One region of the Mesobacillus sp. ABV4_180 genome, then DNA from elsewhere that is predicted to be linked to it. Evidence: riboswitches for the same ligand, from Rfam matches in the RefSeq annotation. Region 1 holds a riboswitch; the other holds the start of a gene.
What was found. Region 1 has a riboswitch for FMN ahead of ribD (bifunctional diaminohydroxyphosphoribosylaminopyrimidine deaminase/5-amino-6-(5-phosphoribosylamino)uracil reductase RibD). Riboswitches for the same ligand answer to the same signal wherever they lie in the genome.

Region 1 (15,514 bases):
CACAGGTGCCAGGCGGACGATATTCGGAGCGCGGAAATCAGGTATGATTCCTTTCTCCTTCAAAGCCTTGCAGATTCTCGCAGCTTCTTTGTGTTCGAGACTGACATGGCCGCCGCGTCTAAAATCTTCTGTTGGGCTGCCGATTTCAAAGCCGGCATCGGCTAGTTCATGCTCAATTAGATCGACTAAATAACGATTGATTTTCAATGATTTTCCGCGGATGTTCTCGATTCCTGCTTCTGCAAACATCTCCAATGAGCCAAGCAAAGGTGCCAAACTCAAGACATGCGGCGTGCCAATTTGATAGGCACCTGCATTTTCTGCGGGGGTAAGGACATGCTCCATATCAAACTGTTTGTCTTTTCTTGACCCGAACCAGCCGGCAAGTCCCGGCTTCGTACCGAAATGCTTCGAATTCACATAAAGTCCAGCAACAGCACCTGGCCCGCCATTGAGATGCTTATAATTGCACCAGTAGGCAAAATCGACACCCCAATCCGAGAAGGAGTGCGGAATTGCCCCAATCGAATGGCAGCCATCGAAACCAATCAATATTCCGCGGTCATGCGCGACTCTTGTCAGACGCTCCATATCAAGAATCTGACCGCTGCGGTACAGAACAGTTGGCAGCACGACAAGCGCAATTTCTTCTGTCATCGCCTCGATGATATCATCCTCATCAAGGAATCTTCCATCCCTGCTTTTCACCCTGATGAGATGCGTATCCGGATCATAGCCATGAATCCTTAGCTGGCTTTGCAAAGCATAAATATCAGAAGGGAAATTCAACTCATCAGCAAGAATCTTCGTTCTTTTTCCCTCAGGTTTATAAAAAGTAGCAACCAGCTGGTGCAGGTTTACTGTTGTGGATCCGCTTACAATTACTTCCTCTTGCAAAGCACCAACAAGCGGAGCAGATAATTCTCCTAGTTTTTCAGATAAATAGAACCACGGATGCTTCCCATCCATCCAGCCATCGATGCCAAGCTCGCGCCAGTCTGCCAATGATTCCAGCAAAGCTTTCTCCGCACGCTTTGAAAGAAGCCCAAGAGAGTTGCCGTCAAGATAGATTGAATCGGGTTTCAGGTAAAATTCATCCCGGAAGCGGGCAAGGCGGTCCTCACGGTCAAGCTGCGCCGCAAAATCTGCAGCAGGTTCAAAAGAATATGGCTTCATCATCATCTCTCCCATCCAATTTGCAACTAGAGAAATCGTAACAAAGAAATGAAGCAAGCGTCAATCAATGGTCTGATAATTCTATAAAAAGAAGCATTGTTCTTTCACCTTGAATACATTCTCTAACAAACCAACAATTTTAATCTCAGTCACTGATACTAACTCAATAGCTGGAACTCACCACAAGGTGACTATTTTGAAGATGGCTATGACGGACATTAATCCGAGCTGAATACAAAATTTTGTCCGTCATCAGGGCTATAACGGACACTTTTCCGTTCTGAGGAAATAAATTTGTCCGTCATCAAGGCCATAACGGACACTTTTCCGTTCTGAGGAAATAAATTTGTCCGTCATCAAGGCCATGACGGACTCTTTTCAGAGCTGAAGACAAAAAATTGTCCGTCATCAAGTCTATCACGGACATTTCTCGAGCTGAATACAAAATTCTGTCCGGTATCAAAGCTATGACGGACACTTTTCCGAACTGAAGAAAAAATTTTGTCCGTCATCAAAGCGATGACGGACAAATAGCCAAGCTGATTCTGATTATTTCCATCATCGCTTAAGCAAATCGATAATAAATCAACACAAAAGTGGATAGGACAAAAATGAAGTTCAAGAAAATAAAGATGAATTGATCCACTTTTGTCTTGTGCATTTTGATTGGCGGATTATAGAAGGAAACGCCTTCGATGATGAAGATAATCAGGACGATATGAATCATGAAATGGCCGATGACTTCTGTAAATCCGAATAACATTGTAGTTAGAATAAAAATCGTTGTTACCACGAATCCCAATACACGATTCAGGATTCCCACTACCAATAGATACCCTACTACGAATTCGACAAAGGCTGCCATAACAATGAAGGCTGCAGGCTCAAAGCCAAAAGTAGGCACCTGATGGTTGGCAACGATATCAAGCGACATGGATGGGTATACCCATTTTTCTACAGCAACCCAGCACAATGAGAGTCCGGTGCCTAAATATAAAAACGGGAATCCAACATTTTCAAGCTTTGTATTGCCTACGAGCAATACACCTATGATTGCTACATAAAAACCGTAGTCCAGCATATAGAAGATTCCATGATCAGCAGTAACCATGAAGAATAATATAAGTAAAACAGATGCTCCCAGCTTTGTTGCGATATGATGCGGAATAAGGAGCAGGCCAATTGTCACCCACGCTAAAATGGTCATCACTGTGCTATCAATATGGAATTCTGGTGCGAATAAGGTGCCATTTGTGACCTGGATGATCAATGCTATCGCGGTGCCGTATTTTAATAAGTACCTTGAATACTTCCTGAAGCCTGAAAGGAAGTCGTCCCACTTTTTGATCAACGGCCATTCTGCCATTTTTGGAATAATTATAGTCAAAGAAGCGAGGACAACAGCCGCCAAGAATGCAAGACCCATAAATAACGGTGACAGGATGTTTTCGATCGTTTCTTTCTTTGGTGCGACCTGGGTAAACCATTTAACATGAGCATTTGTATAAAAAGGCGTCAGAATAAGTCCTAACCCGATGATGATTTGTATTAGTTTTTTCATGTGAATTCCTCCTGGTAATATAAACACTATCGATATAGTAATAATACAATCGAATCATAAAATTTTATCATCACAGTTATGAACATTATGTGAAATAATTCACAATAACTGCATTCAGATAGTCTTCAGTTAAGTTTGTCCTTTCACCATGACACTATGCTTTTTTATTTTTCTATTAATGGGTATATTGTGGATAAGGAATAAAGGAAGGTGACTAAACCTTGAGACGCTTATTTTCATTCTTACTATTAGGGGCTTTGCTCTATTTTGCCTGGCCTTTTTTATCGCCTGAAAAAGACAATCAGAAACTAGACAACATTCAGTCTGAGATAAATTCATTAAAAGATAATCCGGAGCTTGCTGCCGCACTGGAAGCCGTCAATCAGGGAATTCACCAGCTGATTGGGAAGCTTAATGAGAAGAAAGAGGAATTGACTGAGGGTGGACAGGATGTTTTGCCTAAAGTGGCTAAACCAGAGCTGAAAACACCTTCTGAAAGAATTTTTACCGTCCATAATATCGGAATCGGCGATGCGAAAACAGATGTGGAAAAACAGCTTGGTGCGCCAAAACGCGTTTCCCTAAACGAATACGGGACAGAATGGCATGCCTATCATGAAAACTTCCAGAACTTCTTAATGGTTTCATATGGAAAAGATGAAAAAGTGAGTGGAATATACTCAAACCAGGATTTGATTGCTTCAAAAAACGGAATTAAGTATGGAATCGCAAAAGAAACTGTGCAGCAGACACTTGGAGAACCACTGGGCGAAATTAGAAAAGGACTTGTCTATTACCAGTTCCAGAAGGATCAGGACTATGACGTATATGAGCTGGATGGAAATTATGTAACGATTTTTTATGACAAACACAAAAACAATACTGTGACGGCAATCCAGATAATCAGTGAAAAATTGGAACAAAGCAAGGCGGGTTTTTACACGGAGGCGAGTGAGCCTTTGAAGGAGGGCTTCGAGTATCAGCTGTTCGATCTTACAAATGCTTCGAGGGTCGTTCACGGATTAGGGATTCTTACCTGGGACGATCAGGTAAGGGTAACTGCCCGCAAGCACAGTGCCGATATGGCGGAAAACTCGTATTTCAGCCACACGAATCCCGAGGGACAGTCACCTTTTGACAGGATGGCTGAGGACGATATTGCGTTTTCCGTCGCCGGGGAGAATCTTGCATACGGCCAATTCAGCAGCATTTTTGCACATGAAGGGCTGATGAATTCACTCGGACACCGTGAAAATATCCTGAAACCAGACTTTAGGCTGCTAGGCGTCGGCGTCGCGTTCGGTCCAAAACACGAACCTTATTTCACCGAAAATTTTTATACGAAACGAAAGTTGTAAACCGAGGCTATTGGAAAACAAATCAATGATTTTTCACGCTTGAGGACTCCATCACAGCAAAAAGCCGCTTGATTCACCAAAAAATCAAGCGGCTATTTCTATATGCTTATTTTACACGCGGAAAACCGAATCCTGATGCATAGTCATCACCTGCTGCAGCACCCGATCCTCCAAGGATGTCGTTAGCTTTTGCACGATTCTGAAGCTCTGCACGAAGCTGTGTATGGCTCATGCCTGGGTTTGCTGCCCAAATCTTCGCTGCGAGTCCTGAAACGTGAGGAGTCGCCATTGAAGTGCCGCTGATTGTATTATACGTTCCATCAAACCAGGTTGACTCGATTGCCCTTCCTGGAGCTGACACTTCAACATCGCGCTCCTGGATGACATAGTCACCATCTGTAGCCGGATTTCCGCGGGATGAGAAGTCAGCGACACGGTATGTACCGTTTTCCTGGACATCTTCCAGCGCTGCGACTGCAACTGCATTAACAAGGGCACCTGGATATCCGATTGTATTGCTGCCAGGTCCGCTGTTTCCAGCTGCGGCAACGACAAGAACGCCTTTTCCATAAGCATAGTCAACAGCATCAGCAATCAGCGAACTTTTGCTGCTTGATCCAAGTGACATAGAAATGACCACTTTTGAATTTGTACTCACCGCTTGATCTGCAGCATGCTGAATCGCTCCTGCAATATCATCTGAATAGCCTGATCCCTGGTCATTCAGTACTTTGTAAGCCCAAAGGTCAGCCTCAGGCGCAACCCCGTAAATTCCCTGGCCAGATCCCCCGTGCGCCAGGACTGTTCCGGCGACATGGGTGCCATGCCCGTTCTTATCCGTACATGAACCATTTACAAGGGGTGTTCTGCGGTTAGTGAAATCTTTACACTGTTCTGAGCTTCCAGCTAAATCGTTATGGTTAATGTTAACTCCAGTGTCCAGCACAGCCACATTGATCCCGTTCCCGCCAGATGTTGCCTGGAGGCTGCTGTCATTATAGATCGCTTCCATTCCCCATGGGGTGCGGTCAGATGGCCCTGCTTGTGCGCCAGAACCTGGTTTGGCTTCCAGCTGGACTGTGGACACTGTCTCAACTTTTAAATTTTTGTTCTTCAATAAAGCCTGGTATTGCTTTGCGTTAACTGTTGTTGTAAAACCCTTTGTTCCGAAATCCCATCTGGCTCCGTATTGATCCTTTGCCTTCGATTTTTCCGCTGCAGGCCCCTGAACCAATACCCGGTACGAATCCTGTGATTCTGGCGCCTGGCCAAATACTCCAGCTGTGAACATAGATAAACCCATTGTCATGCTTAATAGTGCGGTTCCTAGTACTTTCCTCTTTTTCATTCAACCACTCCTCTGCATTGTATGGTGTTACTGGTTTTACAAAGTCTATTATATTTTCAATATTCAGATATTAACAATATGCTAAACTGTTCATTTTTAAGTCTTTAGAATCAGGCTGATACTCCCTTTTCCGCATAAGTCACATGCCCTTGTGCCTGAATTCAAATTTTCCCAATATCCAAAGAACCAAAAAGAGCAACCTTTTTTATAGGCTGCTCTTATTTTTTATAAATTTAATAGACTTTATGTTTTACATCTTAAAATGACAGAATCCCGAGTCATGTTTTAAATAAACAGCAGCAAACTCAACGCCATAACTGCCATTCCGGCGATCAATCCATAGATGGCGAGATGTGATTCATCGTAACGTTTGGCGGCAGGAAGCAGTTCATCAAGTGAGATAAAGACCATGATCCCGGCTACTGCTGCGAAAATGACGCCAAACATGATATCGTTTAGGAATGGCATCAGGAACAGGTATGCTGCCAAAGCACCAATCGGCTCGGATAGACCTGACAGGAATGATAGTTTGAATGCTTTCTTCTTGTCACCAGTCGCAAAATAGACGGGTACCGACACGGCAATCCCTTCTGGAACGTTGTGGATTGCGATTGCAATAGCGATTGCCACACCTAATGCCGGGTCCTGGATGGCGGAAGTGAAGGTTGCGATTCCTTCCGGAAAGTTGTGTATTCCGATGGCAAGTGCCGTAAATGTCCCCATTTTTAATAATGCGGCATCGGTTGAAGGTTTCGAAGGCTGGCTCATGTCTTCGACCGTTTTGAGTTCATGAGGGTTGCTTTGTTTTGGAATGAATTTATCTATTAAAGCAATTAGAAGGATCCCCCCAAAAAAACCTCCGACTGTCGCCCAGTTCCCCAGCTTATCACCCATTGCGTCAACAAGGGCTACCTTTGCTTTGACAAATATCTCGATCATCGATACATAAATCATGACTCCTGCTGAAAAGCCAAGTGCGATGGAAAGGAACTTGGTATTTGTCCTTGAAGTGAAAAAGGCAAGAATACTGCCAATACCAGTAGCAAGACCTGCAAACAATGTTAATCCGAATGCAAATAATATTTCTTCTGTCATTTTTTATTCTCCTTTATCTTTTTTATAAGGGCTTCTTCGTAAAATTAACCTACTCGGAAAATGTTGGATTAAGCAAACTTTTGGGTATCATAATCCACAAAATATGCATCAGCAACAAAAAGTTTCCTTTCTTATCGTTTTACAATATAAGTTAGATGATTCCTAAAAAGTTGCCTTAAGTAAACTTTTAGTGTGCATTTTGCCCACTTAGTTAAACAATATATGCATGTGCATCAAAAAGTTTCCTTTGGTAAACATTTTATCGCAAAGGAAACTTGGCCTGCAACAAAAAAGTTCAAAAAAACCTCTGCAGAATTGCAGAGGCTTTAAAACGTTCTATAGATAACTCTTAATTTCATATTCTGCTTTCTTCTCGTCCAGCCAGTTTGGGTATTCTGCCTGAATTTTTTCATCAAATAACTGTTCCTTTATCTCTTCCTTATGGTCCTCGAACAGCGCTGCTTTTGCTGCTTTTTTATCGGTTACCTTGATGATATGGTAGCCAAACTCGGTTTTTACTGGCTCGCTTACAGCATTGACATCTAAAGCAAACGCCGCTTGTTCGAATTCCTCTGCCATTTCGCCTTCTCCAAAATATCCGAGATCCCCGCCGTCAGCTGCATTGCTTGTGTCTGTGGAATACTCCTTTGCCAGTTCTGCGAAGTCTTTTCCATTACCCAACTCTTCCTTAACCTTCTTGGCAGTGGCCTCATCTTCTACTAAAATATGGCTTGCCTGCACCTGCTCTTTTTGGTCAAAAGATTCTTTGTTTTCCTCGAAATACGTCTTAAGTTCTTCATCTGTAACATCGATATCAGGCTGGATCATTTTTTCAGCCATAAGATAGATTTCGATGTCTTCCCTGATCCGGTCTATAGATACATTATTTTGCTCCAGTGCTGACGCGAATGCCTCTTCGCCTCCATATGATTCCTGCAATTTAGTCAGTTCTTCATCAATCTCATTGCCGGTCACCTTCACTTTTTCTTTCTCAGCTTCCATCTCGATCACTTTATTGGTAATAAGTGACTCCAAAGTGTCAGCGCCATATAACTCAGTCAACTTTGTGTTCAACTCTTCCTTGCTGATTTTCTCCCCTCCAATGCTGGCTGCAGTATCTTTTTTGGAAAAAGCCATGGTAAAAATCAGAAGGAGTCCCAGGACAATCACGGCAAATATGATCATCAATTTATTGTTTCTCATATAATTAAGCATCATTTTCCTCCATTATTCTGCACTGGCAGCAGTAAGGGTAACCTGCAATTTTGTCTGCTTGCCGTCGCGGTAAATTGTCATTTCGGCACTGTCGCCTGTTTTAAGTTCAGTATACATATATCTTCTTAGTTCGCTCGCATTCTCCACTTCTTCACCGTTAATGCCAACGATTACATCCTGTTCCAGGAGTCCTGCTTCAGAGGCGGCGGAGTCAGGTGCAACATAGGTGACCATCGTGCCTGTTTGTACATTTTCAGGCAGGTTGTCCCGATACATTTCCGGGATCTGCGACAAATCTGCAAGGCTGACACCCAGATATGGACGCTCCACTTTCCCTTTTTCGATCAGCTGGTTAACGATCGGAAGCACATCCTTGCTCGGGATGGCAAAGCCAAGTCCTTCTACGCCGTTTTGTGAGATTTTCAGGCTGTTGATGCCGATTACTTTTCCATCATTATTGATTAATGCCCCGCCGCTGTTCCCTGGATTAATGGCCGCATCGGTCTGGATGACATTCATCTCCCATTCACCTGCAGAGGTTGATACCGCAATAGAACGATCGACAGCACTTACGATTCCCTGGGTGACTGTACGGGATAAATCAAGTCCGAGCGGGTTGCCGATTGCCAGCACCTGGTCTCCGGCTCTTAAAACAGAAGAATCACCGAATTCAATGACATCCCCCGCTTTTTCAGCATCGATTTTAATCACTGCCAAATCCGTCAATGCGTCAGCGCCGACAACTTCCGCTTCCACTTTCTCACCATTGTATAATGACACCTCGACGTTTGATGCACCTTCAATGACATGATTGTTCGTCACGATGTATGCACTGTTTCCTTCCTTCTTAAAAATCACGCCGGACCCCGTGCCGCTTTCAACACTTCCCTGGCTTCGGGAAAATGGATTGTTTTCCTGCTGCAGATTTGTGATGCCGACAATGGATTTGGAAGAAGCTTCAATGATATCCGCGATCGAACCTGAATTTTTATTTGAAGTTTGAGTAGCGACGATATTCGAGCTGCTGCTTTCTGCTGCCGTTTCTGTTTGGGGCTGGGCCTGATTTCTTGGATCAGCATCTGTATAATTCACTGCCGCAAGCGTGATCGCTGATCCAACTACTCCTGCCATGACTGTGGATAAAATGCTTTTCAATCTATTTGTCTTCTGCACCGGCTCGATTTCCTGATACCGAGTTTGCTGCTCATGTTCATTCATGGTAACTCCTCCTCATTTCTTCCTGTTAACTTGTCTTCATCTTAACCAGTAATTATGAACAAATTATTAACAAACTGAGGCGAGGATTTTAAAAAATGAAGAACATTTTAATTTAAATAAAGGCTCTGTTAAAGCTGAATGTTGATATTAAACCCTGTTGATTGTAGTGGAAGGCGCGAAGAATCCTGCGGGCGCAGCTGGTCAGGTGAGACCCCGCAGGAGCAAAGCGACGAGGAGGCTCAGCGCCAGCCCCGCGGAAAGCGAAGCGCCTGGAACGAAAATCAACAGCCGTATTTAACAGAGCCTAAATAAAAAAACTGCAGACAAAATTGCCTGCAGCTTTGAAAACATTCTATTAAATTTCAATATTATTGATTAAGTTAGCCATTTCAATCGCTGAAACTGCGGCCTCCCAGCCTTTGTTGCCAGCTTTTGTTCCTGCGCGTTCGATTGCCTGCTCAATGGTGTCTGTTGTCAGTACGCCAAAAATGACTGGAACTCCTGTATTCAATGCGGTGGAAGATACGCCTTTGGCTGCTTCATTGCAAACATAATCAAAGTGCGGGGTGGATCCACGGATCACTGTTCCCAATGTGATGACCGCATCGTATTTTTTACTTGTCGCCAATTTTTGCGCAATCAATGGAATTTCAAATGCCCCTGGCACCCAGGCGACATCAATATTGCCTTCTTCTACTCCGTGTCTTTTTAAAGCGTCTTGCGCTCCTCCCAAGAGCTTGCTTGTGATAAATTCATTGAAACGTCCAACGACGATTCCAATTTTAAGTCCTGTTCCTACTAAATTACCTTCGAATGTTCTGCTCATCTCTAATTCCTCCACATTAAAAGTTAAGTAAATGGCCGAGCTTGCTGTGCTTTGTTTTTAAATAATTTTCATTTTCTTCCCTTGCCGGCATCTGGATTGGCACGCGGTCTACAACCTCAAGGTCATATCCCTTGAGACCCTTGATTTTCCTTGGGTTATTTGTCAGCAGTTTAATTTGCTTGATTCCAAGGTCTTTTAAAATCTGGGCACCGATCCCGTATTCTCGCAAATCCGCCCCAAAACCGAGCTTTTCATTGGCCTCAACTGTATCATAGCCTTCTTCCTGAAGCTTATATGCCCGAAGCTTGTTCATGAGGCCGATGCCTCTTCCCTCCTGGCGCATGTAAAGAAGGACTCCTCGTCCCTCTTTATTGATCTGGCTTAATGCTGCATGAAGCTGGGGTCCGCAGTCACAGCGGTAAGAGCCGAATACATCCCCAGTCAGACATTCAGAGTGGACTCTGATAAGTACTGGCTCTTCTGCGTCGATTTCCCCTTTTACAAGGGCAATATGCTCTTTATCATCCACTACGTTTGAATAGCCGACAGCCTTGAACATACCGAATTCGGTTGGAAGATTGATTTCAACCTCTCTTTTAATCAACTGATCCTTTCGGTTTCGATATTGAATGAGGTCTTTAATCGTGATCATTTTCAGCTCGAATTGGTCGGCAATCTTGCGCAGCTCCGGAACTCGTGCCATCGTGCCGTCTTCATTCATAATTTCACAGATGACCCCGGCAGGTTTTGCACCGCATAATATAGCAAGATCCACTGCTGCCTCCGTATGGCCAGCCCTTCTTAACACTCCGCCTTTCTTGGCAACAAGCGGAAAAATATGGCCAGGCCTTTTGAAATCAGCAGCCTTTGATTCAGGATCAAGCATGCTAAGTACAGTTGCCGAGCGTTCAAAAGCAGAAATCCCGGTTGTCGAATACTTATGGTCTATACTCACGGTAAATGCTGTCCCATGGGGGTCAGTATTGCGAAAAACCATCGGCATTAAATCCAGCTTCTGAGCTAAATCTGTTTCGATTGGAACACAAATCAATCCTCGTCCATGCGTGGCCATAAAATTGATGACATCTGGTGTCGCCTTTTCCGCGAGTGCGATGAAATCTCCTTCATTCTCCCGGTCCTCATCGTCACAAACAATGACGGCCTTTCCCTGCATCAGTTCATAAATCGCTTCTTCAATCGGATCGAACATCGTTATCTCCCTCACATAAACCCATTATCCGCTAAAAACTGGGCTGTAATATTGTTGTCTCGTTTTGGTGCAGCAGGAACCTGATTGGTCAAAAAGTGACCTACAAACTTCCCGATCATGTCGCATTCGATGTTGACGATATCGCCTGTACCTTTGTAACCGAGAACCGTTTCGGAAAGAGTAAGTGGGATCAGCGATAAGGTTATACTGTCTTCGGATATTCCAAAAACAGTCAGGCTGGTCCCGTCAACAGCGACAGAACCTTTCATGATGACATATCTCAGCAAATCGGGCTCTACTTGTATTTCATAGTAAACAGCGTTTTCAATCTGCTTTTTTCCCTTGATGACTCCGATTCCATCCACATGGCCGGCGACAAAGTGGCCCCCGAACCTGCCTCCAGCAGCCATGGCTCTCTCCAAATTCACCTTCGAACCCCTCTTGACGGTTCTTAAACTAGTCGCTTTTACCGTTTCCGGCATAACATCCACCGTGAATCGATTTTTTATGAATGAAGTGACGGTCAGGCAAACTCCGTTAACAGCTATACTGTCCCCGAGATGGACATCTGTCAGGACTTTACTTGCTTCTATTGTAAGGACAAATGAATCGCCGCTATGCTGGACATTGGCGACTGACCCGATTTCTTCAATGATTCCTGTAAACATACGAACCTCCTTTTAGACGGGCTCAGCTATGATCCGGATATCCTCGCCAATCTGTTTTACCTCTTTAATCTTTAACGAAACGGTTTCCTCAAGCCGGGCGATCCCTTCTCCTCCATATGATGCAGGCGCATTCTTGCCGCCAAGCAGCTTTGGAGCGATATACGTAATCACCTGCTGAAAAGCCTTCTCCTTTAAAAAACTCCCATGCACCTCTGCACCGCCTTCAACATAGACAGAAGCAATGCCCCGGTCACCAAGTTTTTTCAGCATTTGAGATATTCCTATTTTGGGAGTCTCTATCTGTATGATTTCAACACCTCTATCAATAAATTGTTTTGCCGTTTGCGGATCTGCCTCGGCTCCGGTCACAATAATGGTTTTTGCAGCCTGATCAATAACAATTTCAGACCGCAGCGGTGTCCGAAGAGCAGTGTCCAGAATCACCCTGACAGGATTCTTCCCCCCAGCTTCAAGTCTAGTCGTCAGGCTTGGATTGTCTTTGATAACCGTATTAACTCCGACCAAGATCGCGTCATGTTTATGACGGAAATGATGGACGTCTTTCCTTGCCTCCATACCGGTAATCCACCGGCTCTCTCCGGTGACGGTGGCAATCTTGCCATCTAGACTAGTTGCAGACTTCAAAGTCACAAATGGCATTCCAGTGCTTATGTAATGGAAAAATACTTTATTAAGCCCTGTTGCTTCATCTTCCATCAAACCAACTTCAACCTCTATGCCCGCCTCACGCATCTTTTTGATTCCCGCACCGCCTACAAGAGGGTTCGGGTCGACCGAAGCGACAAAAACTTTCTTAACGCCAGATTCGATCACTAAATTCGAACAAGGGGGTGTTTTGCCAAAATGGCTGCATGGCTCAAGCGTTACATAAAGTGTGGCTCCATTAACTTTTTCCCCAGCCATCCGGATAGCGTGCACCTCAGCATGTGGTTCCCCTGCTTTTAGATGAGCACCCATTCCGATAATCTGTCCGTCTTTGACCACTACCGCACCGACATGGGGATTTGGCGATGTCTGTCCTTCAGTCGCTTTGGCGAGGCTGATGGCAAGAGCCATATAGTCCATATCGTTCACATGCAACCCTCCTTCTTTTAAAAATGAAAAAGACCCCGAAACAAAATCGCTTCGGGGTCCTAAAAAAGGCTATGCCAAATTAGAGGGTTAAAAAAGGGCATACTTCTCCCTGTATATTAATCCTCATTTTTTTCCTTCTCCCATCCAGACTATACTGTCGGCCCTGGAGTTTCACCAGATCCACCGTTTAACAAACGTTAACCGGGTCACGGACTAAGAAGCATCGCTTCATCACCGCCGGTTGGGAATTTCACCCGACCCCGAAGGAAATTATTCAGTTAGTGTCATTATACAGGACAGTTTGCTAGATACGAAACAATATGTCCCTTTTACTTTTTCATCAGCTTTTCAATCGTGATCAGCAGCTCATCCACTGCTTCATTATCACCTTCCTGGATCCGTTCGACAATGCATGATTTCATATGGCCTTCGAGCAATAATTTGGCAACACTGTTCAGTGCAGCCTGGGTAGCAGAGATTTGCGTGATCACATCGTCACAGTATGTGTCTTTTTCAATTAACCCCTTAATGCCGCGAATTTGGCCTTCTATACGGTTTAATCTCGTAACGAGATTCTTCTTTGTTTTTTCTGAGTGATGGCTCTTACGTTCTGATGAACAGCAACTGTCTGCACATTCAGATGGGTTCGTTCCGGGCTCTAAAATATCCAATCCAATCCCCCCTTATTCTTATGTTTCAATATTATCATACCCCCATACAGTACATCCCATAAAATCTCTATATACAGAAAAAAACACCCCATAAAGAGGTGTCCTGCATTTCATTCCTAAACCTGACTGTTCTCTTGTCCAGCCTGGGCATACAGTAGAATTTCCCTGAAGATGCCTGCAGCGAACAGGCAGCCTGCGAGAAGGGCCAATGATCCGTACAGCGGGTCAGTTACTTTAGAAAAAATTAGTTGGGCGTAGAAGTAAAATCCTGCTCCGATGGCTACAATGAGTAAGGCGTTCCACAAGTACCGGTACATTTTTTTCCCTCCTGAACCTTATATTAGTTTAAAGATTATCATAGACTCTAATAGTTGTTTATTGGGAAATTTCATGTCGAATCCATAGAGCGATGAAAGGAGTGAAGTAGAATTTTGAAACCAAAATCCACGGCAATTTTCATTTTTGTACTTGTCATCATCTTGGCCACAATTCCATATTTCCATACAGAGGAACCTCCTGCCCAGGCAATTCAGCCAAGCGGAGACCTGGCAGCAGAAATCAATGCTCTTTTAACAAATGAACCAGTACTAGAAGGGGCTTTGGCCGGAGTGAGCATCAGGTCTGCAGAGGATGGAACCGTGTTGTACGAGCATATCGGTGATACGCGCCTGCAGCCTGCCTCTGTTTTAAAGCTGTTCACTGCCGCAGCTGCGTTTTCCGTTTTAGGCGGGGATTACCGCTTTTCGACAGAGGTATTGACAGATGGAAAAATCAGCGGTGAATCCTTGTCAGGAAACTTGGTCTTAAAAGGGAAGGGTGACCCGACGCTGCTTCCAGCTGATTTTGACGAAATGGCCCGTGCAATCAAAGAAAAAGGGATAATGAAAATTGATGGTGATTTGGTCGCAGATGACAGCTGGTACGACGAGATCCGCTACTCTGAAGACCTGACCTGGAATGACGAACATCAATACTATGGTTCACAAATCTCAGCACTGACTGCTGCACCAAACATGGATTATGATGCCGGCACAGTCATCGTCAATATCCTCCCAGGAAAAAAAGGGAAAGCAGCTGCAATTTCAGTTGAGCCTGAAACCGGCTATGTAAAAATCATCAACGAAACGAAAACCGTCGATTCCAAAGGCAAATACGATATTAACATTGAGCGGGAGCATGGCACGAATACAGTCTATGTAAAAGGCACCATTCCAGAAGGTGCTGGTAACGCCCGCGAATGGGTGGCTGTATGGGAGCCTGCCCTTTACGCAGCCAGCCTTTTAAAGAATTCCCTTGAGGCGAAAGGGATAGAGGTTGTTGGGAAAATAAGAAAAGGCACTGTTTCCGAGAGGAAAACTGTACTCATTTCTCATAAATCGATGGCATTGTCGGATCTCATGATTCCTTTCATGAAGCTTAGCAATAATGGCCATGCCGAAGTGCTTGTAAAGGAAATGGGAAAGGTTGTCAAGGGCGAAGGAAGCTGGGAACAAGGGCTTGAAGTCATGAATGCTGAACTAACCAGGCTCGGTGTGAACACCAGCCAACTCGTTTTAAGGGACGGTTCAGGAATCTCTCATGCAAACCTCGTCCCAGCCAATGAAATCACAAGCCTGCTCTATCATGCCCAGAAGGAAAAATGGTTCCCGGATTTTCAGCATTCACTTCCAGTTGCCGGCGCCAGTGACAGGATGGTCGGGGGAACAATGCGAAACAGGCTGAAGGATGAACCACTGAAGGATCGGATCATCGCTAAAACAGGCTCGCTGACAGGGGTTAGCACGCTCGCAGGCTATGTAAAAACAAACAGCGGAGAGACTCTGATTTTTACAGTCTTACTGAATAACCTGCTGGATGATACAAAAGGCAGGAACATCGAAAATCACCTTGTTAAAATCCTGGCCAGACAGCCCTAATTGATAAAAATCCATTTCTACTGAGATTTCAAAAGGTTATTTATGCCGAAAAAACACTCGTTTGACTTCTTAATTGATAATAGAAAATAAAACTCGCCACGGCTAGCAGGTTTTGTTATCTGTCACACACTTTACTTTTGTAAGGCAAATAGACCAT
Region 2 (15,514 bases), 680 kb from region 1:
TTCAATGTCTCATCATGCTGAACGGTAATACACCTGAACTTCGGAATCATGATACTTTTAACAAACATTCAACTCACCTCTGGTTTAAAGTACTGCCATATCTTATATATTTCTGCAAATTTGGAAAAATCCCTGCTAAACCAGATAAATTTAACATGAAATAAAATTTCCCTCATAAAATGAACTGAAGTTTAACTTGAGGAGGGCTTAGTTTGTCTAAATACAGAAGAGTTTGGTACCCGTACGCCAGTCCCTTCGACCCTTGTCCGCCTATAAAGGCTAAAACGTATTCCACGCCGCCCAACCTATTCCTGGGCTTTCAACCGCCCAATCTTGAACAATTCACACCAATGCAAGCATTACGAACAGGGACACTGTGGAAGGTTTTCTATGATCCTTGGTATTCTCCATACGAGGCTCCAAGAGAGGGTGATCACTAATGAAGCAATTGCCTAAGGAATTTTATGCAGCCATGGAAGAGCTCCAGGCAGTAGATTTTGTGCTTGTGGAACTCACATTATACTTAGATACCCATCCAGAGGATTTTGACGCCATCAACCAATTTAATCAATTCGCCAAAGAAAGGCGACGACTGAAGAAAGTCGTTGAAAGCATGTATGGACCTCTCCAGCAATACGGCAACAGCTATTCAGGTTATCCATGGAACTGGAATGACGGTCCTTGGCCGTGGCAGATCTAAATTAATCTTAGGAGGGGGTAAGGAAGATGTGGCTTTATGAGAAAAAATTGCAGTATCCCGTAAAAGTAAGCACCTGCAACCCCATGCTTGCTAAATTCCTTGTTGAACAGTATGGCGGCGCTGACGGAGAACTCGCAGCAGCCTTGCGGTATTTAAACCAGCGTTACACGATACCCGACAAGGTCATTGGCCTGCTGACCGATATCGGCACAGAAGAGTTTGCTCATCTTGAAATGATTGCGACCATGATTTACAAACTAACGAAGGATGCCACTCCCGAACAAATGAAACAGGCAGGCCTTGATGCCCATTATGCTAATCATGACAGCGCACTCTTCTACCATAATGCTGCAGGTGTACCCTGGACAGCATCCTATATCGCAGCAAAAGGGGATCCGATAGCAGATTTGTATGAAGATATTGCAGCTGAAGAGAAAGCAAGGGCAACCTATCAGTGGATCATCAATATGAGCGATGACCCGGACTTGAATGATGGTCTAAGGTATCTTCGAGAAAGAGAAATCATCCATTCCCAACGCTTTCGGGAAGCAGTCGAGATCCTTAAGGATGAACAAGGGAAAAAGCGGATATTCTAATTTAGAAGAAGCATCCACTTGGATGCTTCTTTTCTATTTATTTTCATGGAACAGGTTGATATCAAACTTTTTCTTCAACATATCAAAGACAATATGTCTGCTCTTCCACTCTTCTTCTTTCTTCCATAAATCTTTGCTCCTATCCACAATCTCACATCGGAGCGCATGATATTCTTTCTCCGCCTTTTCCCGCTTCTCCTTCAATAAAATCATCAAGCCATAAGTTCCGACGGTCAAGATCAGGAAATAAAGGTTTGCTGAATTCTGTACGAAAACTGAAAAAATTTCTGCGAACGAATAGGAATACGGCTTCATCACCGTCACATACAAATAATAAAAATAAAGCGAAATAAAGCCGATTGTCATCCAGACGGACAATAGATGCCTTGATTTGAATCGATCAAATTTTTTCTTGCGATCTATTAAATTCTGAAGCATCCTTTTTGTTGCCTGATCTGTTTTTTCATCCAAATTTACAATTTCCGGTTCCATGGCATGCCCTCCCCTTTATTGTAATTTTTATGAGCTTGTCCCTGGAGTTATGATATTAGATACCGAAAAAAGAAAAAAAGCCAGGAGCATGCACTCCGGCTAATTTGTGATTGGTATTTTCAATACTTGTCCAGCCTGGATTTCATTCCCCTGGATATTGTTTGCTTTCTTTATAATCTGGATTCCATCCTGCGATTTATAATAAGTCATCGCTACTCTGAAAAGCGTTTCACTCGGCTTTACAGTATGGTAAATGATTTTTTCACTGCTGTTGGAATCAGCCTTTTCTGCTGGCTCATCTTCTTTTTCTGCGGCAGAGTTTTCATCCACAGATGCTTCTGACTCTGTTGCCGTCACTTTTACCGCTTCTTTTTCTTCGTCCTCAATAGTTTTCTCAGTTGTGTTTTTATCACCGCTGCTTGATGGTGCAGGACCAGCAGCAACTACATTAATCTTTTCTGTATCATCAATTTCTTCAAACCCTGGTGCCACTTCGTCCTCTTCTTCAGGTGCTCTATGCTCATCATCGCTATTGATTTCCACCTTGATCATCTCAACACCTGCGCGTTCCAATGTTCTATTCAATGGTCCTTTTGCACCTTCAAGATAGGAAATTATACTGAAAAAAGATATTGGCAGCAAAATGAAAAAGAGTGCCATTAACCTGATGACAGGGTATTTTACCTTTACATTCGTCTTTTTCTGCTTTTGCCTGTGGATTTCACTCCTTGGCGGAAGCGGATCTTTTTTCTCGACCGCATGTTCTATTTTTCGCTCGACCCTTTTTCTCAGGCGCTCAGCCTGGTCTCTGATAGGTTTTTCTTTATTCAACGTCTGTACCCCCAATTGCTGCCCTAGCCTTGAATTTAATAATCAGCCCTAAAAAGAAATCAATGAAAAAGTGCATGACAATCGTCACCAGCAGATTATCGGTCACCATATAAATATAACCAATTAAAAAGCTCAGCAAGACGATGTTCAAAAACAAAAACCAATTGAACAAATACCGATAATGGACAACAGCAAAAATTATACTTGATAAAATTAATCCCGTGTTCGTCTGGATAATTCCACGAAAAAGAACCTCTTCACTAATGGCAACGATTGCTGCTATCAGCGCGATCTGAAATGGCCCCCTGTTCCTGAATATCCTCTCATTCAACCCTCCATCATCATAATAAGAGCGTGGAAGATACTTCATCATCAGGAGGTCGAACGCCACCACGGCAGCACCCGCACCAATGCCGTAAGTTATGATCCTATAATCATCCCATAAAAATATTCCTGTAAATTCAGATAAACTATCAAACACTATCATACCTAAAATTGCAGAAATCGTTAATAGTAATATTTGCGTAGCCACTAAATGGAAAAGTAGTTCTTTTTCAGTAAGCCCTGCCACCGTTTCCCTGTATCTTTCCTTCATCATATCCGCTCACTTATTAATAATATCGAAGCCAAATCCTGTTTCCAGTCTATCATTTGTGACTGTTGATCATCGGAAGATTTTGTTTCCTTGAAATGATCCATGTCTATCCCGCAATTGCTGCAGCAATCAATTGGCCTGTCTTCAATTTCTTCGTTGAAAACCTTTAAGATAACCATTCTTTTGCATTCCCTGGTATGTACCCACTCAAGCATTTGTTTGATCTTTGCATTTTTAACCTTGAGACGGCTTTCTACCACATTGATTAACTTGTCCTTGTCCTGAGGATAATCAATCACCTCGAAATGAGAAAGGTAATTTTCGACGATTCTCCATTGGATTTCTGTGAACCCACAAAAAATGGATGCCTCTTCAGCATGCTGATCCAATTCCTGATATTGGAGCTTATGGTCTTCAAGGAAGGTAAAGAGCCGATTAATTTGGATTCGATCAGGAAGCTCACCTTCTGCCAGCTGATAGGCCAGCTGCTCATCCCCGGGTGAATAAAGCAGGATAGCGATAGAATTCAACCCGTCTCTTGCTGCCCTGCCAATTTCCTGAAGATAGGATTCGATTTGCATTGGCATATGGAAGTGAATCACATAACGGACATTTTCCTTATTGATTCCCATTCCAAAAGCACTTGTTGCACATACAACATCAAGCTGGCCGTTGATGAACTGCTGCTGGATGAGGATCCTGCTCTCTGAGTCCAGTCCTCCATGGTAAGCCATTACTTTTCTGACCCCATTCTCCCTCATATAGCCTGCTGTTTGTTCTGCGACTTTTTTACTCGAAAAATAAATAATTCCCGGTCCCTTTAAGAATTTCACCAGTTCTAATGTGCGGACCAGTTTATCCTGGAAGGTTTCCACCTGTTCTAGAGCCAGCGAAATCTTCGGGCGGTCAACAGAATAAACAATCTCATTCCAATCCTTAAGCCGCAGTTTTTCAGCAATATCCATCCTGACTTCCTTCGAAGCTGTTGCTGTCAGTGCAAGCGTCAGCGGATTCCCTATTAGCTCGCGCACTTCACCAAGCCTGAGGTAATCAGGCCTGAAATCATACCCCCATTGGGAGATGCAATGTGCTTCATCGACTACGAATAAAGAGACATTAATCCTTTTTATCCGCTCTAACACAAAATCCAACCCAAGCATTTCCGGTGAGATAAAGATGAACTTGTATTGATGGAGTTGTTCAAGTGCTTTAGCTTTTTGCTGGGGCGTTAGAAATGAATTTAACGCCACCACCCGTTTTTCTCCCAGGGCCATCATCTGCTCGGCCTGGTCCTGCATCAGTGAAAGGAGCGGAGAAACAATAAGTACTGGTCCTTCCACTAAATAACCCGGAAGTTGATAACAAAGTGATTTCCCAGTACCTGTTGGAAGCATGGAAATTGTTTGCTTCTTGTTTAGCACCGATTCAATCGTCTCTTGCTGCCCGGGCCGAAAATCGGCAAAATTAAAATATTTCTTTAGATAATCCTTTAATTCCATTCCGTATCACCATATTTTGCCAGGACGAGCCTGATTTCAAAGTAAGTAGCATCTTCAACTCGTTCTCTTATTTGTTTTAATTTCTTTGCAGAATTCTTTTTGGCTGCCTGAACAACCCTATGCTGTTTTTCAGGAGATACATAGGAATCAATGCTGAATTCCTTCAAGGAAAGGACAATTTCCACTACATGATCCTCAATTGTACTCTCTTTTAAGCTTCTGGCAGCTGCAACTTCCTCCAGTGTGTATCCTTTTAGCAGCAAATTATATGTTTTTTCAGTAGAAAGCGTTAAAGGAACCTTCCGTTCTGTCTGGTTCAAAATGGCATTGAGCAGCGGAAAACCAGAGGGATCGTTTTGGATCCTGTTAAACATCGCATGAAGACAGTTCAAGAACTCAAAATGATAACGTCCTGGTTCCAATCCTGTTATTTCAGCAGCTTGTAAAATAGTCAGACCAATTTTCCTGTATCCTGTCAATCTCAAAACAATCAATTCAGGCCTTGTATTTTCATGATCAAGCGATGCCACTAATTCCCTATATAGCTCCTCTGCAAGCTGATAGCGATCTTCACCATGCAGCCTGATATATTGTTTGACCCAGGAAAGGGTTTCCCTCTTGTTTCTCACCGGGATAAAACCGCGTTCACGATGGATTAAATTAGAACTAACCTGAATGAGCAAAGTCAGCCGCTCCCAAAAAACATCTGTTACTTGATGGTACTTCCAGCCGTTTAAATAGGCAGGATGGGGTACTTCGGACAGATATCTTTCCAGGACTTCCATGCCTTTATCAGTCAGCACGACTTTTGTATCGGCAATTTCTTTCGCCAAATGCTTTTCAATTAGTCCATATACCAAATTTTCAAGTTGTCCTCTAGTAACTGAGGGAAATGTATTGAAATAAGATGTGATCTGGTAAAGATGAGCATCCTGGATCGTTTGAGATGATCTCTTGCCCTGAAATAAATGAAATAAGGAATAAATCGTCCGTTCTCCATTTATTTTTTTCAATAATGCCAGGACGACTCCTTCTATATATGTAATCCCCATAGAACCACCCTTAGAGGTAAAATCATTAAGTAAGCTTCCATATTCGGCTGCTCACCCTATAGCAGAAAAATAATATAGATATATTTTAACATGAAAATACCTCTTAAAATGTTTTATTTTCAGCGCAAAAAGCATTCAATGCCTTGTGTGATAAGCATTCTCAATACTTTTTTTATTGAAATGTTGGCGATACAGTTTTACAATAGGTATGAGGAATACGTTTTCACTATTTTCGTGAAGACAGCATATTATTGTTAACCATTTGGGAGGAATTAGATCATGGCTAAGTACACGATTGTTGACAAAGAAACTTGTATTGCATGCGGAGCTTGCGGTGCAGCTGCTCCAGATATCTACGATTACGATGATGAAGGCATTGCTTTCGTAACACTTGATGAAAACGAAGGTATCGTTGAGATTCCTGATGTATTGATCGACGACATGATGGATGCATTTGAAGGATGCCCAACTGATTCAATCAAAGTTGCTGATGAGCCATTCAACGGAGATGCAACTAAGTTCGAATAAGAACCTACATAATTCCCGCCTCCCAGCGGGAATTTTTTTGTTCATTTTTAGACTTTTAAAAGTGAAAAAAGCAACGGTGCAGGCCGTTGCTTTTTCTTGTATTTCAACTCAAATGAGTTCATTATGCGTTTTTAAAAGATTGCTGCCTTTCAATCCATGTTTTCATTCTTGAGAACATCAACATGAACACAATTGACATCAGGATGCCTTTAACAAAGTTAAATGGCAGGATTCCAGCAACAATTAACTGCCTTGTTTCCGGACCAGACATTGCTGGCATATTCAGGAAGATCGTGTAGGCAGGAAGAAAAACATAATAGTTCAGGACACTCATCAGGATTGCCATACTGACAGTCCCTGCCACAAGGGCGAATGTCATACCCTTCTTTGTTTTCAGTCGCTGATAGATATAATAAGTTGGCAGGATGAATAAAACTCCTGCGACAAAGTTGGCAGCATGGCCTACTGGCACACCCGTTTCACTGCCTGTCATGAAATAATCAAGCATGTTCTTGATCAACTCTACTAAAATACCGGCTGCCGGCCCAAAAATCAACGCAGCAATTAATGCAGGAATATCGCTGAAATCAACCATTAAGAATTTTGGAAACGGCGGAAGCGGAAAATTCAGCAGCATCAATACATAAGAAATACTGCTCAACATCCCAATTGAAACCATTGCTTTTACACTAAATTTTTTCATTTCCCTCTCTCCTTATCGAGATCCATCTCACATAAAGAAGAAAGATTCAGCATTCACATACCATAACAAAATAAAACCCTCAAGATTTAGGCTTGAGGGATACTTTGAGAAGGCATGCTTAATAAACGTTCGAAACCTGCATTTTCCGAACGTCTGCAGAACCTCCATCTTCTCCCATCCAGACTATACTGTCGGCTTTGGAATCGCACCAAATCCTGCCCATACAGGCTCGCGGGCTTAGAGAAAGAACCTCATTACCGCCGATCGGGAATTTCACCCTGCCCCGAAGATAGACCATATTAAATTTAACAAGTTTATTATACTGAAAAAAAGAAGATTTGGGAAGGTGTTTGCTTGTGACGTTTTTATGTCAGCCACAATTCCACTCCTATTACACCCTGTTGTTGAATATGATTTAGAATAGCGAACATTGAATGGAACAGAATGTAAAATTCGGGAATTCGGGGATCTAAATTTGTAAAATCAATGGTTTTGGGAGCGTTTACATTATTTTTATGAACATTAAGCTGATTTGACAAAAGAATATTCGTTTTGTAAAATAATCAGAAAATTATTTCTTTTACAGAGGAGTGGATATGGATGTTTCAGGTGTTAGCTGCTGATTCAATCAAGGAAGAAGGCTTGCAGCCATTGCTGGAGTGGAAACACGCAAAGGTACATATGGACAATATCAATTCGGACCTTGTTGATTTAAGTAAAATTGATGCTCTGTTAGTAAGAAGCGCAACAAAGGTTACTTCCGGCCTTCTAGACCGCATGCCGTCATTGAAAATTGTTGGCCGGGCAGGTGTCGGCGTGGATAATATCGATATAACAGAAGCAACAAGAAGAGGCATTGTCATCGTGAACGCTCCAGATGGCAATACAATTTCCACCGCGGAACATACTTTTGCGATGATGTCTGCTCTCATGAGAAATATTCCTCAGGCACACTTCACCGTAAAGAATGGTGACTGGAAGAGAAATCTCTTCATCGGAAATGAGTTATTCGGAAAGATTTTAGGTATCATCGGCATGGGAAGAATCGGATCGGAAATCGCCAAACGCGCCAGGGCATTCGGTATGAAAGTTAAAGTATTTGATCCGTTTCTCACTAAGGAACGGGCTGAGGTCCTGGGTGTTCAATTATCCACTTTCGATGAAGTTCTTGGTGAATCAGATATAATAACAGTCCATACTCCCCTGACAAAAGAAACTAAAGGTTTGTTAAATGAAAAAACGCTAGGCAAAACAAAAAAAGGCGTGTACTTGCTGAACTGTGCCAGAGGCGGAATCATCGACGAGATCGCACTGGCTCACTTTATTGAAAAAGGACATGTAGCCGGTGCAGCAATTGATGTCTTTGAAGTCGAGCCTCCATCCTGTGACCATCCATTATTGAAACTCGATTCAGTAATTGTTACACCCCATCTCGGTGCATCAACGAAAGAAGCCCAATTGAATGTCGCTACACAGGTAGCAAATGAAATCCGGACATTCTTTGAAAATAAGCCTGTCTCTAATTCCATCAATCTGCCGGCGATGTCCAGAGAGATATACGAAAAAATCCAGCCTTTTCACCAGCTTGCAAAAGAAATGGGAAAAATTGTTTCCGAGTGCCATAACAAAGGAATAAGCGAATTGACTGTAACATACTCAGGTACTGTAACAGAACTTGAAACAACTTTTTTGACCAAGGCGCTTCTTGCAGGTTTCTTTGAAAACCGCATAGATGTGAACGTAAACGAAGTAAATGCAATCCATATTGCAAAGGAACGAGGCATCATGATTGGTGAAAAAGTGACAGGGAACCACTTCGGTTATGCCAACACACTTACAGTCACGGCAAAAGGTGACGGTGATTGCTTCACAGCACGCGGAACTTATATCGAGCATTACGGACCGAGAATTGTTAATCTTGACGGCTTCAATATCGACTTCCTTCCTTCAGGCAACCTTCTCTACATACAGCATATGGACCGTCCCGGGGTTATCGGACATGTAGGAAAAGTATTGGGCGATCATGGAGTGAATATTGCGACGATGCAGGTTGGAAGAAAGGAAGCCGGAGGTGAAGCAATCATGGTCCTATCCTTCGATAAACCACTAGCTGAGGATATGATCGAGAAGCTGAAATCTCTCAAGGACATCGTAACCATCAACAGCATAATTCTGTAAGTAATCAGCAGTGACTTTTAAGCACTGCAATACTAAAAGAGCCACTTGCCCACATTATTAAACACAAACAGGCCAACCAATATGGTGGCCTGTTTATATTTATCCCAACGGATATGACTTACGTTCACCCTTTGAAAATGTCATGATCTCATTATATCCGACTTCTCTGGCAAGAATTAATGCCTGATCGTAATCTGCACCTACATCTTCAGGAATGTGTGCGTCGGATGATAAAACAATCGGGATTTTTTTATCATGGCACATTTGAAGAAGCCTTTTGTCAGGATAAATTGTTTGGGTCGGCTTTCTTAATCCTGCAGTGCTGATTTCGACACATGTTCTTGATTGAGCCAGCGCGGATGTCGCCCTGTCGTACTGTTCCAAAAGGAAGTTTTCATCCGCAGGTACATACTTGAAGATTTTCACAAGATCGATATGTCCAATAATATCGAACAGATTGGACTCAGCGAGCGTTACCACCTGGTCAAAATAACTTTTATATACCTCAAAGAGATCCCTTTTGTCCCATTCTTTACGGTATTCGGCAAGGTCAATCCCAAAATCTCCTATCCAGTGAATTGACCCAATCACATAATCAAAATCATAGTTTTTGATGAACTGTTCCATTTCTGCGTGCTTTCCAGGTGTATAATCCATCTCAATCGACATTTTCACATCAATGCCACTTCTCCATGCCTCTTGAAAGAGTGCAACATAATCGTTCATATCGTAAAATCTCCGCTCATCCACCCAGCTGTTGCGAAGGATATCTGCAGTCTGATAGAAGTGATACGCATGTTCAGAAACCCCAAAATGCCCGATTCCTTTCTGATTTGCAGCATCAGTGAATCTTTTTAGATAGTCAAGCGTCAGTGTGCCTCTTTCCAAATGATTATGGTAATCTGTCAGCAAAATCATCCATCCCCCTAATGACCGTTTTACCTATTATACTTTCATGAAGAGGGAGGGGACAATATATTGCTTACCGGGTGATCAATATTTGCTGTGGCTGGATGACATCTGAAGATAGATTGTTGAGCTTCCTCAGTTCCTGCACGGTTGTTTGGGTCTTTTCAGCAATGGAATGCAATGTATCACCCGAGGTTACGGTATACCGATTTGATTCAGACATCCCAATAACAATAGTATCTCCTGGAACAATATGATGGTTTCTTATATTATTGTTCTTGGATAATGATTCAACAGAAGTTTTGTATTTTGCTGCTATTGACCATAGGGTTTCCCCTTTTTTGACAGTGTGTTTCCTTTGTTTTTCATCTGCCGGTTGAGAAGACTGAGCAACTTGGGATTCGTGATTTTCATTTTCTTTTGTCCTGATGATCGCATCTTCATGTTTCCCGATTACCACATCGTCAGTCATTCGCAGCTTCGCAATCGTCTCAATTGAAACCTGGTCATTTATTTTCCCTAAGGCAATCACAGGTTGCCCAATTGCCGCTTCTCCAAGTGCAACCATTGGATCAATCGCATTTTCTTTTTCATACGTCCATTTTTCCTGATGAATTTCGAAATGGAGATGAACACCGGAAGAATCCCCGGTATTTCCCATCAAACCAATGATATCCCCTTGCTTTACAATTTGTCCTTCTTTGACATTTCGTTTATTTAAATGAGCATAGACGGTTTCCAGGTTGTTCTCATGTTTGATAAACACGACATGTCCATATGAGCCCGAATAATATGATTTTGTTACTATACCACTATCAACTGTATGTACAGGTGTTTTGTGCTCACCCGCTATATCGATTCCTTTATGATGGCCGTGGCGCGTTCCATAGAGATCTGTAACAACCCCTTCTGCCGGCCAGACCCAGTGGGAAGTTAATTCTGGTATGTCGAGCATTTCTGCCTGAGAGTGCTTTCCGCCGAGAAACAGCAAGCTGATAAATAGTGCCATGATCCCTGCGATGAGTAAACGCTTTATATAGTCCTGCATTTTCTTCCTCCTTAACTTTTGTACTCCCTTTCCATCCCTATGACAGCCTGTACAGAAATAGAACCTGATGAATGGAAAAGCAGAAGCAAAAAAAGCACATTCGTTATATTTGGTGAGAAGCTGCTTTTTTATGCAAAAGAAGGAAAATTTGTGGCACTATCGCTAAAAATGTACTGACAGATAAGTACAAAATAAAAAGCACGTGAGGAAAAACATTTTGTTTCTCCTCACGTGCATTACTGACTTTTTGGGCGGCCCCTTTTACCTGCCTGTTTTTATAATGCCATCGTGATCAATTTGATGACGGACACTTTTCTGCTGGTTCCATAGATTTCTGTCCTTCATGACCCCGATGACGGACACTTTTCTGCGGTTTCCATAGATTTCTGTCCTTCATAACCTTGATGACGGGCATTTTTCTGCGGTTTCCATAGATTTCTGTCCTTCATAACCTTGATGACGGACATTTTTCTGCGGTTTCCTTAAATTTCTGTCCTTCATGACCCTGATGACGGACACTTTTCTGCGGTTTCCATAGATTTCTGTCCTTCATGACCTTGATGACGGACACTTTTCTGCGGTTTCCTTAATTTTTTGTCCTTCAAAAAGAAGAAGCTGCCAAAAGCTCTATATAATGAGCTTTTGGACAGCCACTTTTTATTCGATATTTTTCTTATTCGGTGCCAGTGGCAACGGCAGGACTTCGTTCAAATTGAACGGGCCTAGTCGATCGGTTTTTGCATTTTCAAATTTGACACCAGAATATCCAAATTCTTTTGCTGTCAGTAAGATCGCCTCGAGGCTCGGCAGGAAGCTTTCTTCAATTGTTGTTTCTTCCGTTAGAGAAATTGTTAAAACATTATTCTCTTTTTCCAGTTTCGTGTTTTCCAGCTTGAAATCCGCTGGAAGTGATGCGGATAGATTAAGCTCTTCATTTCCTTTCGTCATTTCTGCGAAAGCATAACCGATTGTATCGTGCTGTTCTTTTGTCGGCACAAGGTAAGGTGTTGTAACTCCATCGACAGTTAAAAATAAATAAGCTCGTCTTTGCAGCGATTTTGAGGAAATCGGCGCCTCGTTCATAGGCCCATAATTCCCAAGCTCTATCCCCGGCTTTTTTTCTGTCGTTAACAACATTTTTGATATCCCTTTTCCAGAAAAGTTTTGTGTCATCGAATTAAGAAACATAACTTCCGCTGCACTTCCATATCGAAACTTATGATCTGCTTTTACATCCAGAGTCAAAGTTTCGGTTGCTTCATCATAACTCCATGTCGCGTCCAGTGGATAATAATCTGAAAGTCCCCACTCTTCTTCCTGAAGCTTCGGCATTGTTTTTGTGAAACTATCAACCCAGTTTTCCCCATCTTCTTTTGGAACAGTTACAGTAACCGGAACAATCGACTGTGCTTGTATATCGGGTATTGCGTAGGTAAGAATCTCCGTAGTCGCGATGTCCACTTCTTCTTCGTATAGAGAGATCAGGCTGTCGAAGGTATTTTTCTCATCCAGCGCCCTGAAATCCTTTGCCTTTTGATCTTGACTATCCTGCGCATCCATCAAAGTGTTTTCCTGCTTACCTGCACTCTCTTCTGCAGCATCGTCCCTGATGGCTGTTTCCATTTCCATCGAAGATTTATCACCAGTGGCTGACTTGCTATCCATCATTTTATCTGCAGAATGGTTGACTCCCATCAAACCCGGTGAGAGGATGAAGGCGAGAAAGAGGACTGCTGCCAAAGCGGCACTCGGGATAATCCATGCAGGCATCTTTCTTTTTTCTACACGATGGGCAATATTTTGATAAATGTCACGAGGATCGCGATGATCTTTTATCTTAGGCATTTGGCCGAGGAGTTCTTCTAGCTGTTTATCGCTTAACTGTGACTTTTTCACTAGTCATCCCTTCCTTTTCGATCATTTCTTCCATCAGCTTTTTCAGCGTCTTTAAAGCTCGGTGTTGGGTAGTCTTAACCTTGCTTTCGGTCCAGGATAAAGCTTCTGCGGTTTCCGTGATCGTTAATTCATGAATATAGCGCATGATGATAACCATTCGCTGGTCAACCGTGCATTGATCAAGGCACCTGTACATCATTTGAATTTCTTCGCTTTGCAATGCCAAATCTTCTGGCAGCGGCTGTTCGTCCCTTACCTGGCGAGCCGACATATCGAAGGATTCGAGCAAGCGTTGTTTCCAGCCTTTTTGTTTGCGGAAATGGTCGATTGCGACATTCTTGGCAATCGAAAACAGCCACGTCTTTTCGCTGCTCTTGCCCTCAAAACGGTCATACGCCTTCAAGACACGGATGTACACTTCCTGTACAAGGTCTTCTGCCAGCTCCCTGCTTTTCACCATATAAAATAAAAATTGAAAAACGTCATGATGATATTTATTGTATAATTCATCAAAAACGGAGTTCATAGGTCTTTTCGCCTCCGTATTCATAATATTAGTCGTATGTAGTTAGTAAAAGTTTCATCTTAACTATATTATTTTTAGATTGGAAATGAAAGGCTTTTTCGAGGACAAAATAGTCACTGCTTCTTTTTAATTTTCAATTGTATTCGAGGGATTATAGGAAATCGTCCGTAATCAAGAAAAGCCCATTCCGCCGTGGAATGGACTTCTCTCACTGCCGATCATTGTTCCTTGTGAATCAAGAATAGTCGGCAAGTTATTCAATATTTCGCGGAATCGAAAAGGAAAATGTCGTTCCTTGTCCGAGTTTGCTCTTTACCGCAATATTTCCGCGATGGGCGTCGATAATATTCTTAGCAATCGCAAGTCCCAGTCCTGTGCCTGAAATTCCACGCGTTCGGGATTTATCCGCTTTATAAAACCTCTCAAACAAGAACGGCAAATCTTCTTCAGGAATCCCTGGACCCTGGTCGCTGACCTCAATGGTAAGACCACGTTCATCTGTCCTTGCGCTGACCACAATTGCAGCCGAATCGGGAACATGACGGATCGCATTATCGATCAAATTCGTAAGCACCTGTTCAATCCGGTCAGGGTCAAAACGGAAAAACTCTTCATCCGTGTCAAGCTCAACTGATAACTCGATGCCTTTTTCTTTCACCAATCCGTGAAACTTATGAATGATACGATTGATATAAGGCCCGATTTCAATAGATTCAACAGAAAGAAGAATATGACCAGCTTCCATACGGGCCAGATCAAGAAGCTCGTTCACGAGGCGGCCCATTCGAAGCGACTCATCGTAAATAACTTTTGCCATCTCTTTCTTCTCTTCATCCGTTTGAGCGATATCATCGACGATTGCTTCACTATACCCTTGCATCATCGAAATTGGGGTTCTCAATTCGTGTGAAACATTGGCAATGAAGTCTTCCCTCAGTTTGTCCAGCTTGCGTTCCTCGGTCATATCTCGGACCACAGCCACGGCACCGCGGATAAATCGCTTATTATAAAGAGGACTGACGATGATGACCCAGGTCCGTCCCTGGGCAGAAAGCTCGCCGACCTGCTCTTTTTCAGTATTGACAGCGAGCTGGAATAATTCCATTACTTCAGAAGGAACTGCATCTGTGTTCTCAGAAGCAAGCCCTTGCTCATAATACCAGTATCTTAAGAACATTTCCGCAGGCGGATTGGTAATCAGGATTGTGCCATCACGATTGAAGGTGATTACCCCGTCCGCCATGCTGCTGAGGATGCTGGTCAGCTGTTCTTTTTCCTGGCTCAGGGCATTCATATTGAATTTAAGCTGTCTGCCCATTTGATTGAAGGCCGTTGCTAATTCCCCGATTTCATCATGTGTAAGGATCGGTACCTTTGTGTCGAATTTCCCACGGGCTACCTCAAAAGCAGCCTCCCGCATTTTGCGCAGTGGAGCTGTGATCCTGGTAGACAGGAAAAAAGCGAAGATCGTCGTAAGGACAATTGCAACCCCGGCTGCAAGCAAGATGAATTTTGTTGTCAGTCTGGTCGTTTCCTCCATGACTTCAAGGGACTGATAGATGAAGACTGCGCCATTTTGATTGCCAGATTGAGCTAACGGGACACCAATCATTAAATATTGAGTATCATTTGCCTGGCTTGATACGCCTGGCAAGGAGGTGATCATATCTACTGTTTTTTCATCTTTAAAGACCTTAGAAAGGACACGATCCTGCATAAAGTAGGAGATTGGTACATGTGCTGTATCCGCATCCCCCGGTGAATAAAAATAAGTATTTTCATCCCTGATCACTGTGACCCTTGAGTCGTCATCGACCATTTCCCATGCGATTTCAAGACCTAATTTTTCTTCTTCTCCAGGATGATCTTCCAGGACCTTGGCGATCTTTTCAGCAGTATTTGTGAGCCCTTTGCGGGTTTCATCTACATGGTAGTTCTCAAAAAACTCCAGCAGCATGACT

Region 2: it holds a riboswitch for FMN, as region 1 does, so the genes downstream of both, ACXAEA_RS08915 (ECF transporter S component) here and ribD (bifunctional diaminohydroxyphosphoribosylaminopyrimidine deaminase/5-amino-6-(5-phosphoribosylamino)uracil reductase RibD) in region 1, are expected to answer to the same signal.

What each region holds. Positions count from the first base shown of each region.
Region 1 is NZ_JBSWTJ010000001.1:1,092,352-1,107,865, reverse strand. Features, by position in the region: gene kynU (kynureninase) at 1-1,176, opposite strand, end outside; gene ACXAEA_RS05470 (hypothetical protein) at 1,742-2,737, opposite strand; gene ACXAEA_RS05465 (CAP domain-containing protein) at 2,959-4,095, shown strand; gene ACXAEA_RS05460 (S8 family peptidase) at 4,202-5,443, opposite strand; gene zupT (zinc transporter ZupT) at 5,729-6,538, opposite strand; gene ACXAEA_RS05450 (peptidylprolyl isomerase) at 6,875-7,753, opposite strand; gene ACXAEA_RS05445 (S1C family serine protease) at 7,766-8,971, opposite strand; gene ribH (6,7-dimethyl-8-ribityllumazine synthase) at 9,327-9,797, opposite strand; gene ACXAEA_RS05435 (bifunctional 3,4-dihydroxy-2-butanone-4-phosphate synthase/GTP cyclohydrolase II) at 9,814-11,007, opposite strand; gene ribE (riboflavin synthase) at 11,019-11,675, opposite strand; gene ribD (bifunctional diaminohydroxyphosphoribosylaminopyrimidine deaminase/5-amino-6-(5-phosphoribosylamino)uracil reductase RibD) at 11,688-12,770, opposite strand; FMN riboswitch at 12,899-13,042, opposite strand; gene ACXAEA_RS05420 (metal-sensitive transcriptional regulator) at 13,100-13,435, opposite strand; gene ACXAEA_RS05415 (hypothetical protein) at 13,558-13,758, opposite strand; gene dacB (D-alanyl-D-alanine carboxypeptidase/D-alanyl-D-alanine endopeptidase) at 13,873-15,357, shown strand.
Region 2 is NZ_JBSWTJ010000001.1:1,768,807-1,784,320, reverse strand. Features, by position in the region: gene ACXAEA_RS08965 (CBS domain-containing protein) at 1-68, opposite strand, end outside; gene ACXAEA_RS08960 (spore coat associated protein CotJA) at 213-440, shown strand; gene ACXAEA_RS08955 (spore coat protein CotJB) at 440-700, shown strand; gene ACXAEA_RS08950 (manganese catalase family protein) at 727-1,296, shown strand; gene ACXAEA_RS08945 (YpbF family protein) at 1,330-1,788, opposite strand; gene ACXAEA_RS08940 (LysM peptidoglycan-binding domain-containing protein) at 1,888-2,619, opposite strand; gene ACXAEA_RS08935 (lysostaphin resistance A-like protein) at 2,612-3,214, opposite strand; gene ACXAEA_RS08930 (RecQ family ATP-dependent DNA helicase) at 3,214-4,713, opposite strand; gene ACXAEA_RS08925 (YpbB family protein) at 4,704-5,765, opposite strand; gene ACXAEA_RS08920 (ferredoxin) at 6,045-6,293, shown strand; gene ACXAEA_RS08915 (ECF transporter S component) at 6,415-6,996, opposite strand; FMN riboswitch at 7,159-7,291, opposite strand; gene serA (phosphoglycerate dehydrogenase) at 7,597-9,174, shown strand; gene ACXAEA_RS08905 (histidinol-phosphatase) at 9,274-10,086, opposite strand; gene ACXAEA_RS08900 (peptidoglycan DD-metalloendopeptidase family protein) at 10,157-11,131, opposite strand; gene ACXAEA_RS08895 (GerMN domain-containing protein) at 11,789-13,027, opposite strand; gene sigX (RNA polymerase sigma factor SigX) at 13,002-13,553, opposite strand; gene ACXAEA_RS08885 (ATP-binding protein) at 13,807-15,514, opposite strand, start outside.